2 regions of the Fictibacillus sp. 7GRE50 genome follow, and region 1 is predicted to be linked to the other one. Evidence: riboswitches for the same ligand, from Rfam matches in the RefSeq annotation. Region 1 holds a riboswitch; the other holds the start of a gene.
The links. Region 1 has a riboswitch for S-adenosylmethionine ahead of IHV12_RS11260 (MetQ/NlpA family ABC transporter substrate-binding protein). Riboswitches for the same ligand answer to the same signal wherever they lie in the genome.

Region 1 (8,405 bases):
TGAAATACTTCAGTGGTTATATTAGACATTCTTAATAAATGTTGAATCGTCGTTTGAGCATCGTCCTTATGTCTTGCAGCATAACGCTCAACATAATCTATTGCAGATTGTTGGGCTCCAGTTAATTTCATATAATAATCTCCGTTTCCGTCGGTAAATGATGTTATTCAAGAACCAATGAAGTGACTCTTCACGCTCATGAATAGTGGTTTAGCTTTAAGGAATATATTTTATAAAGGAGAGGATCATTATGGGTTATCGAAAAAAGAAAAGAATTACAGGATCTCGAAGCTTTAGGACTCCGAGTACATTTCCTCTCATCTTACTTTTGGTGATTCTGCTATTCTCTGCTATAAGTTTATTTTTATCTTCGACAGTATTTCAAGATCACCTTGTTTTGACGGAGCTTTTCCTTTTTTTAGCCATGTCTCTACTATCATTATTTATTGGCTTTGTTGCCAGTTATTCAAGAATACACAACTGGGTAGAACGCCTACTTATTCCGGTTGTAGTCATTGGATCCATTGCAGCTGCGATTACTTTTTCACACACCGTATTTCAACTCTACGAAGATATTGGTGACTATGAAGCTAGAAAATTCAACGTGATAGAAGGAATTCCTTCAACCTTAACGTATGGCTCGAAAAATGGTCCTGACTATGTCTCTTCCATAATGATTGATAGTAAAAAAGTTAATGTTGCACATTTGAATATAACGGCTAAGTCTTACAAAGATCATTTCAAAGGCAAATCCATTCGATTAAAATACCTTTCTCATAGTAAGTTTGCGGTAAGTATAGAAAAAAACGAATAAGTATTTCACATGGGATTTTGAACTAAAAAAAACACAGCCCTCTTTAGAGAAGCTGTGTTTTCTTTATTCACTGGTTTTAATACTAATGCAGAACCGCCTACCATACCCATGTTTGTAGTTTCAAAATACAATCATTACAGATTCTTTTTTCTACTAAGCTCTTATGCGATTTACAGCAACAAGCATTAAGAATGATATACCAATAACACTTCCTACCCACATCCATGCAAGATCCATATTTCCTGATTCGATCGCGATATAGATTGCGGTGGATATCGTCTGTGTTTTTCCAGGTATGTTTCCGGCAAACATTAATGTTGCACCAAACTCACCTAATGCGCGAGCAAAACTTAAAATAGCACCTGATGTGATAGCTCTAACAGATAATGGAACAGAGATTTTTCGCAATACATCCCACTCGTTGGCTCCATCTACTCGCGCTGCATTTTCGATGTCTGCGTCAATAGATTCAAACCCCGCTTTTGCGGATTGATACATGAGTGGAAATGCCACAACTGCAGACGCAATAACGGCTGCCCACCATGTAAACATGATCGGCTGATTAAAGAGCCACTCTACGAGCTGTCCCCCGGGACCATTTCGACCGAACAAAACGATTAACAAGAAACCTACCACAGTTGGGGGTAGTACGAGTGGAAGTAGGAATATTGTTTCGATTAACGTTTTCCCTTTAAACTTCTGGTGAGCCATGATCCTTCCGAAAAACAAGCCGGCTAGGATTACAATCAGTGAAGCTGTCACCGCTATGCCAAGTGATAATTTGACAGGTGACCAAAAATCTATTGCCATTTCCTTTTCCACCCGCTTATTCCATTGATTTATATGCTGTATTCATCTGTCTTCATCATATCATATCGCCAATTGTTGGTGATGAAAGATGCGGATATTGTCGAAGGGCCTTTATTTTTGAGTTTAGACTTAATTCATGTCTAGTTTGACTTAATTGATGATCAGAACGACCTAATTTTTCTGAGTAAGACTTAATTTTTCTTATTTAGACTTAATTTTCAAAAAAGGTGTTAATCGGATGCCTTAAAAACATCTGTAAATGAAAAAAGCTGCTTAGATGAGTGGATATCACCATCTAGTCAGCTCATTCATCCTTATTCTTTAACAGCTAGCACTGAACCTTTATACTCTTTATCAATAAAATCGGTAATTTCTTTCGAATGAAGCACTTCTAACAAGGTTTTGATAGATTTCTTCTCTTTGTCGCCTTCACGAACTGTGATAATATTCGCAAATGGTGAATCTGAACCTTCAAGTGCGATGGAATCTTTCTTCGGGTTCAAATCCGCATCGATTGCATAATTTGTGTTGATCACAATCGCATCGCCTTCATCATTCTCGTATGCTTTAGTCAACAGCCCTGGATCAATGTCTGCCACAAACTCTAAGTTTTTCGGATTTTCTACAATATCGCTTATTTGAGCTTCGTAGCCCTTTCCTTCTTTTAGTTTGATCAGTCCCTCTGCTTCAAAGATTGACAAGATACGCCCGTGCTCAGCAATTGAATTACTTAAGATAACCTTCCCGCCTTCTGGTAGGTCCTTTAATGACTTATGTCTCTTCGAATAAACGCCCATCGGCTCTAAGTGAACAGCTCCTGCATTTTCAAACTTATACTTCGGGTTATCTTTCACTTGCTGTGTTAGATATGGAATGTGCTGAAAATAGTTCGCATCAATTTCTTTTTCATATAAAGACTTATTCGGTAAGATATAGTCTTGGAACTTAACGATTTCTAATTCAATGCCTTTATCCTCTAAAAGCGGCTTCGCTTCCTCTAAAATTTCTGCGTGTGGTACATTTGATGCTCCAACTACTAGCTTTTCTGTTTTCTCTCCATCACTTGTTGATGAGCCACAAGCCGCTAATAAAAATACTGCGAAACTTGCGAGTAATACTTCGATGATTCTTTTCATGATCTGATCCCCTATCCTTTAGTTTCTATAAGTTCTTTGATAATAGATGCTCTTTAAGAGGTGGTACAAAAAAACCTCCTGTTCTCATAACAGAGACAGAAGGCTTCTCGAAAAACGATTCCGATAATCCTCTCATCTCTCAGTGTGACCACTGTTAGATTTAGCACCGTTTTCATATTGATTATTATTCAACATGAATGGTTGCCGGGTTTCATAGGGCTAATTCCCTCCACCTGCTCTTAATAAGAGTATTCCTATCAAATTACTTTGTATTATCACAGGAATTTTGTAAAATGTCAAACACTTTTTTTCAAATTATTCTGAACAGAAACTTTAACATTCTTTACTAACCATTCAGAAGTGGAAGAAATTAATTTATCGAAATGGACAATTGAAGAATACGTATGATTGGCACCTTCTATTAGTACTATTGAGCTTCTACCATTTTTCCTCTTTCTTGATTCTTCAAAATAGTGAGAGCAATATCTTGAAGATATTACTGGATCGTCCGAGCCATGGATGAACAGTGCGTTACCACGAAACTGTTTGATGTCTTCTAACGGTGAATAAGCTTGAAGCGAAAGTAAAAATTCTTCGGTTATCGCATACCCTAGATGATCAATCACGGGGTGCTCTCCGTTATAACCAACTATTTCTTTAATATCTTCAAATGGATTCCCTACTGCAGACCAAGTGATCACATTCCCAATCCTATCATCATCAGCTACAGTGCAAATCGCTACCGCACCGCCTAAACTATGTCCGATTAACGTTATTGCATTTTGATCAATGTTAGGTAGTTTGCTACCAAAAGAAATAACTTCCTTCGTCTGATCGATAAAACAAGCAAACTCATTATCTCCATATTCCCCTTCACTTTCACCACAGCCAGCATAATCAAATCTCAATACAGCAAACCCAAGTTTAACGAGTTCTTGAGCCGTTTTAACAAACAGACGATCTACTCCAATTCGTGTACTCGTAAAACCGTGACAAATAATGATCAGCGGAAACTTCTTTTCACCTGCATCACTCCAATTAGGAAAATGAATGGTGTGAGCCAATTTTCTGTCTTTCCACCATATACAATCCGACATAACCATATCACCCACTCCTTTTCTCTCTATTGAAATTCACTTAACCAGTATGATAAACGCAAAAAAACCGTGTTCCCTTAGAGAACACGGTTCCATACATACAATCCGTTCGTTCTCTCATCTCTCAGCAATAACTGCTGTTAGATTTAGCACCGTTTCGGTCAAAACATAGTTCATCCGATGGTTGCCGGGCTTCATTGGGCTAATTCCCTCCGCCTGCTCTTAATAAGAGTTTCATTATTAATTTAAGGATAATCATAGGCTACTTGCTAATTGTTGTCAATAAAAAAACAAACCATGATCAAGTTTGCCAACAGAATATTATTAAATGACGAGGAGATGATAAAGAAATGTAGTAGTTCATGACGTAACAACGAACGGGTGATTTCAATGATATTTTTTAAGAAGAAAAAGAAAAAACAACAAGAATCAAATACAGATCCTACAAAAGGTACATTGACATTCCCAGAGCTCATGAAAAAGCTAAGAGCTTCAGCAGACTTTTCTACCGTTAAGCAATCATCACTCAGCACATTTTATATCTCTTATTATAAAACACTTGTAAATCCCGAATTTGTTCATCGGGATTTATTACCCTATATAACAGACATTCAATTAAAGAACTTAGATGACATACAAAAGCATTTGCCGTTAGATGGGATGGTCAAAACGAATGATGTGCATGACATCGCTAACAAAGTAACAGAAGGGTTTATTCTTATTCAAATGAATAAAGAGGACCCAGAAGGATTGCTTGTTCCAAGTCTATCGACCGAAAACAGGCAGATTTCTATCCCTGAAACTGAGTTTAGTGTTGTAGGTCCAAAGGAAGCTTTTGTTGAATCACTAGACACAAATTTAAACCTTATTCGTAAAAGACTTCCTATTCCTGAATTCACAGTTAAGGAAGTACGGGTTGGGAAACTCTCAAAAACGAGAGTAGCCATCATTTATATCGACGGAATCGCGGATGAAGAAAATGTGAACACGGCGATTCAGCGAGTCAATGATATCGAGTACGATCATATTGTAGATAGTTCTTATATCAATCAAATGATCTCCGACAATGAGAACTCTCCTTTTCCACAGCTCATTGATACAGAACGGCCAGACCGGGTAGCGAGTGTTTTATCTGAAGGAAAAGTGGCGATTATGGCTGACGGATCTCCCCATGCGTTAACGGGTCCAACAACCATCGTGGAATTTTTCTCCGCTTTCGAAGACTATTTTCTAAATTGGACGCTCGCTTCTGCCTTTCGATTGATTCGACTCATGGCTGTCATGTTTTCCGTGTTATCAACGCCTCTGTATGTAGCAGTATTAACGTTTCATTATGAAATGATTCCGGAAAATCTATTAGCTACACTCGTTGCTTCACGTAATGATATTCCTTTCCCACCTATACTGGAAGCTATCGTACTAGAACTTTCCATCGAGTTGCTTCGAGAAGCTGGTGCCAGGCTGCCTTCTAAGGTCGGTCAAACAATCGGTATTGTAGGAGGTATCGTTATCGGAACGGCAGCGGTACAAGCAGGATTAACAAGTAACGTTTTGTTAATAATTGTTGCTTTAGCCGCTCTTGCTTCTTTTACAACACCTGTCTATCAGATGAGTAACACGATTCGTTTATTGCGTTTTCCCTTTTTATTGTTTGCCCAGTTTTTAGGGGTTCTAGGTGTTGGTATCTGTTTCGCTTTTATCGTTTCTCATCTGCTGAAACTAACATCTCTAGGAAGACCTTATATCGCACCATTATATCCGCTTCGTGCAAATGATCTAAAAGATGCTCTTGTACGACTGCCGTTCAGTATGCAAAATAGCCGACCATCTTTATTAAGACCACAGGATAAGGCAAGGATGAATAAAAAGCGGGCAACAGCAAAGCATGACATTGAGGACTAAAAAATGAGGGGTATTTATGTCTCAGATCAGTGAAAACAAGCAGATATCACCTTATATGGCTTTTTATATGGTTACAACCATGCAGATTGGAGTGGGAATTCTAGGATTTGAGCGTTATATCGCTAAATCAGCAGGACATGATGCATGGATTTCTGTAATCATCGGAGGTCTTTCATTTAATGTACTGATCTGGATGATCTATCGTGTTCTTTCAAAAGAGAACGGTGATATCATTGGCGTACATAAAAACTTGTTCGGCAGATGGATTGGCGGCTCATTAAGTTTTCTTCTCTTGATTTATTTTAGTTCTACGATTCTAACCGTACTTAGGACTTATATTGAAGTAATCCAAATCTGGGTGTTTCCCGAGCTGAATACGGCTGTTATAGCCATCATCCTCTTAGGATTAGCTTATTCGTATGTTATTGGAGGAATCCGCGTTGTCGCAGGATTATCCGTACTAGGCTTTTTTATCACCCTCCCTCTATTTTTATTAAAATATTACGCACTTAAAAATGCACACTATACAAATCTTTTTCCTATTTTAGATCATTCATTTAGCGACCTCATGGCTGCTACTAAAGGAGTTACTCTTGATTATTTAGGATTCGAGCTCATACTGTTGTATTTACCTTTTTTAAAACAACCTGAAAAATCACAAAAGTGGGCTCACTTAGGAAATCTATTTACCATGTTCACTTACCTCATTACTGTATTCGTATCTTTTGTCTATTTTAATCAAGAACAACTTCAACATACGATTTGGGCGACACTAACACTATGGAAAATTGTAGACCTCCCATTCGCACAGCGATTCGAATATGCCGGTATCGCTCTTTGGCTTTTCGTCGTTCTTCCTAACATCTGTATAGGTTTGTGGTCTGTGAGCCGCGGAATTCACCGTTTATATAAGATCAAACAAAAAAGTGCGCTGCGCACAATGCTTTTCGTTATTTTCATATGTTGCATCTTAGTCGTTGATCGCCAACAAGTAGACATACTAAATACGAAAGTTTCTCAAGTAGGTTTTTATATTCTCTATGCTTATATACCGTTTTTATTTGTGATCCAGCTGATTTCAGGAAAAGTGAGGAAAACAAAAAATGACTAAAAAGAAGCTTCTCATTATCTTCACATTAATGCTATTAACTGGCTGCTTTCCAAGCAAAAAAATCCTAGAAGATGTTCAACTCGTATCAGCAGTTGGATATGATTATAAATCGAATAACCAAGTAGAGTTGAACGGGATGGTAGCCATTCCACAGCGAGGAGAAGATGTTCCTCCAATTTCTCAAGTGTTTACAGCAACCACGAATACGAGCAAGATGGCAAGAGCTCTAGAACAAGCTGAATCTCCAAAACCATTTGAGATCGGTCGCTTAGAAATTGCTCTTTATAATGACCGATTAGCTGAAAAAGGCATATATGATCTAGTTGACACACTTCAGCGTGATCCTTCCTTAGGTCGAGACCTATATTTGGCAGTCGTTAAAGGAAGTACGAAAACATTGTTAAAAGAGCAGTATCCGCTTAGTGAAACGCCATCAAAGTATTTGCTCCAGCTTCTAAATCAAAATATGAACGCGAACATACCAAAGTCAAATCTACATGATTTTTTGTATACGTATTACGGAAAAGGCATGGATCCCAACTTGCCACTCTTGGAAATGCAGGGGGATCGAATACGAGTAAAAGGTACAGCCCTCTTAAAAGACGACAAAATGGTCGGGCAACTGAAGCTCGAAGATTCCTTTCTCTTAAAGCTACTGATGGAACCTTTTGAAAAAGGCATCTATGAAGTGAAATTTAAAAACGATCAATTCTTTACGATTCAAAATTTGTCATCTAAAGTAGAATATCGTTTTAAAGACGTGAAACGATCTCCATCCGTAGACATTTTCGTTAAAATAAAAGGACGCGTAAGTGAAGCGCCGAAGATTCCTGTAAGCGATCCGTCACTCATCGAACAACTAGAAAGAGCAACCGAGAAAGCAATGGATAGGCGAACGAACAAGATTGTAGAAAAACTTCAAAAATTGAATGTAGATACGATCGGGTTAGGCGATTTGGCGAGGAGCAGAACAAGAGGATTTGATTTTAAACGGTGGGATGAACAGTACCCTGACATGCCGATCAACGTTAATATGAAGGTGGAAATTACTCAGGCAGGGATTACAGAGTAACGTTGTTAATTTTATCGTTCATTTCTTGAGTGGGGAAATGGCTTTTTTGTCGAAAATCGTTTAAAAAATTTTATTCGTGAATATATAGCGTTTATCCGTGAATATATTGGCGTTTACCGTGAAATTTTTTCCAATTACCATGGATATATGATTGACAACTATCAAAGTGTTTTTATCGTGTGCACATTTCATGGTGATGTCTACTTCATATGGACATCACGATATAAAATAAAAAGCTTTTATTCAACATATTAGTTTAGTTGAATAAAAGCTATCTTAATTAATCGATATTAACTCCCAGCTCCTGCTCCTGCAGAAGATTGGTTGCGTTTCTCGATCGCGTTGACTCCCATTACAACAGCGATTAGCTCTTCTGTTAATAAAGCATCTGAGTTGTTTTTTAGCTCATAAGCAGGAGCTTGGAAAAATCCATTTACTTTATTAAACGTCGCAATTTCCGACT
Region 2 (8,405 bases), on a different contig from region 1:
ACAGTGAAACATCTTATCCGATATGCTGCTAACTGCCTGTTTTCTTAATTCAGGGTTAGGAATCTTTTCAGCTCTATTATGCCAGGTCTTCAGCAGAAGACTGACGGCCGGAAAAATCTGCGTATAAACGGAATACATCAATCCCCAAGGGTGAACCGGAACTTTGTTCATAAGATGGCTCCTTTTGTTTATTTCTTTCCTTACCTTTTTCTTTAATCGACCTCGCTATGCAAAAATAGAAATTTTTTCACATAATTAAACACATGATCTCTTTCAGGCTCGTTTAATACTTCATGATATAGGGACGGAAATTCTTTATACCATTTCTCTTGGAGCTGCACTGCGTTAAACCATTGCATAACTTTCATTTTGTCCACGATTCGATCATCCCCCGCTTGTAAAAGCATTAAAGGTACATTTGGGAAATCTTTATAATGATCAAAAACATGTTTTATCGAACCAATCAACTCTCGATACCACCTGACAGAAACTTTCTTAACGATCAACTTATCCTCTCTATCACGAATACGTATCTCTTCGTTCCTTGTAGCACTGCCTTCAGGTAAGTTGGTCGCTAACCTTACACTCGGAGCGAGTTTGTTCAATAGAACGGAAACGGCTTCTTTTCCTTTTGATGGGTAATGAACCAATCCTAAACACGGAGAGGATAAGATTACCGCTTTTACGCTTAGCCTTTTTTCCATCAAGGTTCTGATCACAGCTAATCCACCCATGCTGTGTCCTAAGATATATACGGGAAGGCCTAATTTCTCGGCTTCTAGATACCATTTTTCTATGGTTTGGATATAATCGTCGAATGCATCAATATGTCCTCTTCTTCTCGTTGTCGTACCTTGACCAGGAAGATCGCCTGAAACACAATGCAAGCCCGCTTCGTTCAGTTGCTTGATGACCCAATCATACCTGCCATGATGTTCATTTGCACCATGTACGACAACGATTGTTCCGATCGCATCCTTTTTTGTTTTCCACGTCCACATTTCTCCACCTTCTTCTCTATTCATAAGACTTGATGATTTGCTAAACTGTAGATAGATAAATATTGATAATAGGAGTGTATAATGATGATCTATCCATTTGGAGATAAACAACCTAAGATTTCAGAAACTGCCTTTATTGCAGACTATGTCACCATAACGGGTGATGTTCAGATTGGCGAATATTCTTCTGTATGGTTTAACACATCCATACGAGGAGATGTTTCCCCGACTATCATTGGAAACTATGTAAATGTTCAAGATAATTCCGTTCTTCATCAAAGCCCGAACCGCCCTCTTCATTTAAAAGATGGCGTTACAGTTGGACATAGCGTGATTTTACATAGTTGTGTCGTTGAAGAGAACGCATTGATCGGAATGGGTTCACTCGTGCTCGATGGAGCTCACATTGGACAAGGAGCTTTTATAGGCGCAGGAAGTCTTGTTCCTCCTGGAAAAAAGATACCACCTAATACGTTAGCTTTCGGTCGGCCTGCTAAGGTGATTAGAGAATTAACAGAAGAAGATATCACGGACATGAACCGCATTCGCCGTGAATATTACGAGAAAGGTCAGTATTATAAGTCCTTGCAGCCTAAACGTTAAACTCGATTAGGTTACCATCTGGATCACTCACAAAAACTTGATGCCACTCTGTTTTGTTTGTTGGTTTGTTAACATAAGGAACGTTATGAACATCTAATGTTTTTATTAGCTTGTCCATGTCGGTAACTCTTATCGCAAAATGACCGTCTCTGCTATCAATCTCAGTCGTATTTCTTCTAGCCTTACCTTTAGGATGAACGATCAAATGAAGCTGTGTGTCACCGATATCATACCAAACGCCTGGAAAATCAAACTGCGGGCGTTTTTTATTTTGCTTGAAACCGAGAATTCCCTCATAAAAATAAAGGGATTCTTTTAGATTTGTTACAAGTAAGGATACATGATGTATTCCTGCATACATGTACTTCCACCTCACCTCTCTGTATGTTTTGCCCATAATTTTAACATAGAAACAAACAATTTGAGATGAATTCGTACTGAAACTGCCTTCCTTTTGAATACTTATAATAAAAGTTAACAATATGAAAGGAAGTTGTCTGATGCGTCCATCTAACCAAAAGTCTTATGTTCCTTATCATAGCCCTTACGATCCGTGCCCTCCGATCGGAAAAAAATATTACTCTACTCCTCCTAATCTATATATGGGATTCCAACCATATAACCTGCCACAATACTCACCAAAAGAAGCACTCCAAAAAGGCACATTATGGCCAGCATTTTATGATTATTATGAAAATCCCTATGAAAGAAGGAGGTAATCTTCGTGCCATCAACCTTACCTGAAGAGTTCTATCAGTGGATGGAAGAACTGCAAGCAGTTGATTTTGTTCTTGTGGAACTTACTTTATATCTCGATACACACCCACAAGATGAATCTGCAGTCCAACAGTTTAATCAGTTCGCAAAACAAAGAAAACAGATCAAAAGAGCCATTGAATCAAAATATGGTCCTCTCCAGCAATACGGAAACAGTTATTCAGGTATGCCATGGAATTGGAGTGACGGACCATGGCCGTGGCAGTTATAAAGCGAAAGGAGGTTCATTTAAATGTGGGTGTATGAAAAAAAACTGCAATATCCCGTTAAAGTCACTTCATGTAATCCGACACTTGCTAAATACTTGATCGAACAATATGGAGGTGCAGATGGAGAACTCGCAGCGGCTCTTCGGTATTTAAATCAGCGTTATACAATTCCAGACAAAGTGATAGGACTTCTTACAGATATAGGTACAGAGGAGTTCGCGCATCTCGAGATGATCGCAACCATGATCTACAAGCTGACAAAGGACGCCACACCAGAGCAACTAAAAGCCGCTGGCATCGCAGACCACTATGTAAATCACGACAGCGCATTATTTTACCATAATGCAGCGGGTGTACCGTTTACTGCAAGCTACATAGCTGCAAAAGGCGATCCGATAGCTGATTTATATGAAGATATTGCAGCGGAAGAAAAAGCACGAGCTACCTATCAATGGATCATTAATATGTCAGATGACCCTGACCTTAATGACTCTCTTCGGTTCCTAAGAGAAAGAGAGATTATCCACTCTCAACGATTCCGTGAGGCAGTTGAAATCTTAAAAGAAGAACGTGACAGGAAAATATATTTCTAACCATTCTGCACATGCAGGATGGTTTTTTTATAATAATTTCATACTGTCTTCATGTTCCCCTTACAATTGTATTTTATTATTATAGTATCAAACAAAATATGAATGGTAAGGGGGATATTCATGACAAAAGTAATCGACTGGCTTTATGAAAAAGAGTGTACATTTTTCCGGCTGATTAATGGAAGATTACACAGAAATTCAATGGATCATTTTTTTCACTTGTGGACACATCTTGGTGGTGCAACAGCTACTATCTCAACAAGTATTCTGCTTCTGTTATTTCTCCCTATGCATTTAAAGTCTTGGGGAATTGTTTGTATGCTGTCATTATTGATCAGCCACATTCCTGTTGCGATTTCTAAGAAAATGTACCCGAGAAAGAGACCGTATTTAAGCCTTCCAGATACAAACATCGGCGATAACCCATTAAAAGATCATTCTTTTCCATCCGGTCATACAACAGCTGTATTTTCAATCGTAACGCCTTTAATACTATTGAATCCGTTTATCGGTATATTTTTATTAGTCGCCGCTCTTTTAGTGGCCATCTCCCGTATGTATCTAGGTCTTCACTATCCATCTGATGTACTTGCAGGAATGATTCTAGGCATCAGCTCCAGCTTCTTTTCTTTGTTCTTAGTTAATAGCTTTGTCTTGCCTTATTTCTTATAAAAAGGAGATGAAGAAATGAAGCTTGCTCTTTTTTCTGATACGTTCCACCCACAAATTAACGGAGTTGCTCGTACGTTAAAAAGATTTACGAGTTACCTAGAAACCAATGGAGTTGATTATAAAGTTATCATGCCTTCATTTGAAGATGTTCAAGAAACAGAGGGCAAACAGTATTATGCCATGAAAAGCCTGCCACTCTTTCTATATCCAGAGTGCAGGCTTGCCATACCTCAGTTTAAAGCCTTGAACGATGAACTGAATACATTTAAACCTGATCTCCTCCATATAGCGACTCCTTTTAATATTGGTCTGTTCGGAATGAGATACGGTAAAAAAGAAAGCATTCCAATGGTTGCCTCCTATCATACTCATTTTGACCGCTACCTTGCTTACTACCATCTAGATTTCTTATCCCCCTTGCTCTGGCGTTATCTGCAATGGTTTCATAAACCTTTTGAAAAGATCTTTGTTCCAAGTGAAGAAACACGGAAGATTTTATACACAAAAAGCTTTACTTCTATTGAAATATGGTCCAGAGGAGTTGACTGTATGATGTTCACACCTCAAAATCGAGATTTCCATGTTCGTGAAGAATATAAGATCACACAGAAGTATATCTTCTTGTTCGTGGGAAGACTAGCACCTGAAAAGAATCTAAACATCCTCAAAGAAATGATAGATAAGCTGCCATCCCCTTTGAGCGAGAATGTTCATTGGCTGATTGTGGGTGACGGACCAAGTCGACGTGATGTCGAACAGTGGGAAACTGAATATAGCAATGTAACATGTGCAGGCTATCTATCTGGAGAAGATCTTGCGCGGGTTTATGCTTCAGCCGACCTTTTCGTCTTCCCTTCTTCTACAGAGACGTTCGGCAATGTTGTTTTAGAAGCAGCTGCCTCTGGGTTACCTGCTATCGTGTCTGATTCTGGCGGAGTAGCTGAAATTGTTCAAGACGGTGTAACGGGTAGAATCTGCAAAGCTAGAGAAGCTGACTCATTCATACAAAATATCGTTTCTATTATGGAAGATCCTATGCTCTTAGGCTCTATGAAACGAAAAGCAAGAAATTATGCGATGACTCAATCTTGGTCAGCTATTTTCGGGAACCTTTTAATGCAGTATGAAGAAGTTATTTATACGAAAAATAAAAATAAAACGATCATTGCGTAGCAGGTGAATAGTTAATAAGATATGAAAATACGAGGATAAAATAAACGTATCTTCCAAATGAACATTAGCGATTAAGATGTTCGTTTGGAAGATACACAATTTTTTTTACGAGGTAATTACAATTATATCCGCAGATAAAATACATATATCCGTAAAACTAGCGAATAATTCCGTACATAAAATTTTTTATCCGATTTTCGACATAACCTTCTAAACTAACCACTAAAAAAACCAGACTCCCAAAAGGAAGTCTGGTTTAACATGTTATTAAATATTAAATATTTGCTTGTTTCTTAAGCTCTGCAGCCTTATCTGTGTTCTCCCAAGGAAGGTTGATGTCAGTACGTCCAAAGTGGCCGTATGCAGCAGTTTGCTTGTAGATCGGACGGCGAAGATCAAGCATCTTAATGATTCCAGCCGGACGAAGGTCGAAGTTGTTGCGAACTAGTTCTACAAGAACTTCTTCAGAAACTTTACCTGTTTCAAACGTGTTTACAGCGATTGATACTGGTTGAGCAACACCAATTGCATAAGCAAGCTGAACTTCAACTTTGTCAGCAAGACCTGATGCTACGATGTTTTTAGCAACATAACGAGCAGCATAAGCAGCAGAACGGTCAACTTTAGTTGCGTCCTTACCAGAGAATGCACCACCACCGTGACGAGCATATCCACCGTATGTATCTACGATGATTTTACGGCCAGTAAGTCCAGCATCACCTTGTGGTCCGCCGATTACGAAACGGCCCGTTGGGTTGATGAAGTATTTTGTGTTCTCGTCGATTAGTTCAGCAGGAACAACCGGCGTGATTACTTTTTCTTTGATGTCTCTTTGAATTTCTTCAAGTGTGTTCTCAGGGTGGTGCTGAGTAGAAATTACGATTGTGTCAATACGAACAGGTTTGTCGTTCTCATCATATTCAACAGTTACTTGAGTTTTTCCATCTGGACGCAAGTAAGGAATCTCTTCAGACTTACGAACCTCTGTAAGACGACGAGATAATTTATGAGCTAGTGAGATTGGTAGAGGCATAAGCTCTTCTGTCTCGTTACAAGCATATCCGAACATTAGACCTTGGTCACCTGCACCGATCGCTTCGATCTCAGCATCTGTCATAGAACCTTCTCTTGCTTCAAGAGCTTGGTCAACACCCATCGCGATATCAGCAGATTGCTCATCGATAGAAGTTAGTACTGCACATGTTTCAGAATCGAAACCATATTTGGCACGGTCATAACCGATTTCTTTAATTGTCTCACGTACAACTTTTGGGATATCTACATAAGTAGAAGTTGTGATCTCACCTGCAACAAGTACAAGACCTGTAGTTACAGATGTTTCACATGCTACACGAGCATTTGCATCATTAGCTAAAATTTCATCTAGAATCGCATCTGAGATTTGGTCACAGATTTTATCTGGATGGCCTTCTGTAACGGATTCTGATGTAAATAAACGACGACTAACTTTTTTGGACAAGTTAATATCCTCCCTTTAACTGCTTTTGAGTATGATACGGTACTTTATTCTTATCTATTTTACACAGTTTATGTTCTTAACCTGAAAAAGGCATAAAAAAAGCCCTTCCCTGTCTCACATACATTCACGAGGGAAAAGGTTTATAAAACCAAAATGCCTTCAACCTCTTATTGTCCAAGGTTATTTTCACCTTGCAGGTTAGCACCTTTTCATTTCCAGTAGCGTTATTATTGCCACTTTCATGTCGGTTGCTGGGTTTCATAGGGCCTGTCCCTCCACCTACTCAGAATAAGAGTAGCCGTTCTCGAAATATGATAGCGTAATGCTTCACCTCTGTCAATAGAAAACCCTATGAATAGCAATAAGTTTGGAGTATTATATTCTATAGAATGAAAGCGTTTTAAATAAGATGGATAATTCACAACATTTTGTTCTTTTTTTCAGAAGTAAGAACTTTTTTGATGCACTTTCATAAAATAGTATACATTATTTAAATCAATGTGTTATACTAATTTTCGAATATATCACTCTAGGATAAAGGATGGTACTGTCTCATATGAATACATTGGAATTTACGACAACCTTAAACGATCTTGTGACCCGTGAAACAACTCACCAGAACTTACCTGTTCCGGTTTTAGTAGAAAAATCTCTTCAGCGCAACGAGGGCATCCTTACATCCACAGGAGCACTTCAAGCTACAACGGGGAAATACACAGGCCGTTCCCCTGAGGATAAATTTATCGTTGAAGATGCTTCCATTAAAGATTCAATCGATTGGGGAAAGGTAAATAAACCATTTTCACCAGAAAACTTTGATAAATTATACAAAAAAGTACTCCAATACTTAAGCAATAAAGAAGAACTATTCGTATTTAAAGGGTTTGCTGGTGCGGACCGCGAGTATCGCCTTCCTATCCAAGTAATTAACGAGTATGCATGGCATAACCTTTTTGCTCACCAAATGTTTGTGCGCCCGAACCACGATGAGCTAGGTTCTCATGAATCTCAATTCACAGTGATTTCAGCACCAGGATTTCAAGCTAATCCGGCTGAAGATGGAACTAACTCAGAAACATTTATTATCGTCTCTTTTGAAAAGAAAATTGTCCTTATCGGTGGTACTGAGTACGCAGGTGAAATCAAAAAATCTGTATTTTCTGTCATGAACTACATTCTTCCTGAAAAAGGCATTCTGTCTATGCACTGCTCTGCCAACGTTGGGAATGAAGGAGATGTAGCTTTATTCTTCGGACTATCTGGTACTGGTAAAACTACATTATCAGCAGATCCGAACCGTCGCTTAATCGGAGATGATGAGCATGGTTGGGCTAACACCGGTGTCTTTAATATCGAAGGTGGATGTTATGCTAAAACAATCGATCTTTCTAAAGAAAAAGAACCACAGATCTGGAATGCGATTCGTTTTGGAAGCGTTTTAGAGAATGTTATGATCGATCCCGTTACAAGAGAAGCAGATTATAAAGATTCTTCACTAACAGAAAACACACGTGCTGCTTATCCTGTTGATGCTATTCCAAATATAATTCAACCAAGTGTTGCAGGACACCCGAACACGATCATCTTCTTAACAGCTGATGCATTCGGCGTGCTTCCTCCAATCAGCAAACTGACTAAAGAACAAGCGATGTATCATTTCTTATCAGGGTATACGAGCAAACTTGCAGGAACTGAAAGAGGCGTAACATCACCACAAGCTACGTTCTCAACATGTTTTGGTGCACCATTCCTGCCACTCCCTGCTACCGTTTATGCTGAGATGCTCGGTAAGAAAATCGATCAGCACAATGTTCAAGTTTATCTTGTTAACACAGGATGGTCTGGTGGAGAGTACGGCATCGGAAGCCGTATGAATCTAGGTCACACGCGTGCAATG

Region 2: linked by a shared signal. The riboswitch ahead of metK (methionine adenosyltransferase) and the one ahead of IHV12_RS11260 (MetQ/NlpA family ABC transporter substrate-binding protein) in region 1 are both predicted to bind S-adenosylmethionine.

What each region holds. Positions count from the first base shown of each region.
Region 1 is NZ_JACZDW010000003.1:4,084-12,488, reverse strand. Features, by position in the region: gene IHV12_RS11275 (DUF3626 domain-containing protein) at 1-131, opposite strand, end outside; gene IHV12_RS11270 (hypothetical protein) at 251-814, shown strand; gene modB (molybdate ABC transporter permease subunit) at 968-1,624, opposite strand; gene IHV12_RS11260 (MetQ/NlpA family ABC transporter substrate-binding protein) at 1,939-2,760, opposite strand; SAM riboswitch class I at 2,890-3,009, opposite strand; gene IHV12_RS11255 (alpha/beta hydrolase) at 3,057-3,857, opposite strand; SAM riboswitch class I at 3,972-4,089, opposite strand; gene IHV12_RS11250 (spore germination protein) at 4,248-5,759, shown strand; gene IHV12_RS11245 (GerAB/ArcD/ProY family transporter) at 5,776-6,870, shown strand; gene IHV12_RS11240 (Ger(x)C family spore germination protein) at 6,863-7,942, shown strand; gene IHV12_RS11235 (hypothetical protein) at 8,233-8,405, opposite strand, start outside.
Region 2 is NZ_JACZDW010000001.1:266,983-275,387, forward strand. Features, by position in the region: gene IHV12_RS01255 (tetraprenyl-beta-curcumene synthase family protein) at 1-171, opposite strand, end outside; gene IHV12_RS01260 (alpha/beta hydrolase) at 213-1,025, opposite strand; gene IHV12_RS01265 (gamma carbonic anhydrase family protein) at 1,086-1,604, shown strand; gene IHV12_RS01270 (VOC family protein) at 1,594-1,965, opposite strand; gene IHV12_RS01275 (spore coat associated protein CotJA) at 2,105-2,323, shown strand; gene IHV12_RS01280 (spore coat protein CotJB) at 2,365-2,592, shown strand; gene cotJC (spore coat protein CotJC) at 2,614-3,183, shown strand; gene IHV12_RS01290 (phosphatase PAP2 family protein) at 3,304-3,855, shown strand; gene IHV12_RS01295 (glycosyltransferase family 4 protein) at 3,871-5,028, shown strand; gene metK (methionine adenosyltransferase) at 5,303-6,508, opposite strand; SAM riboswitch class I at 6,673-6,803, opposite strand; gene pckA (phosphoenolpyruvate carboxykinase (ATP)) at 7,065-8,405, shown strand, end outside.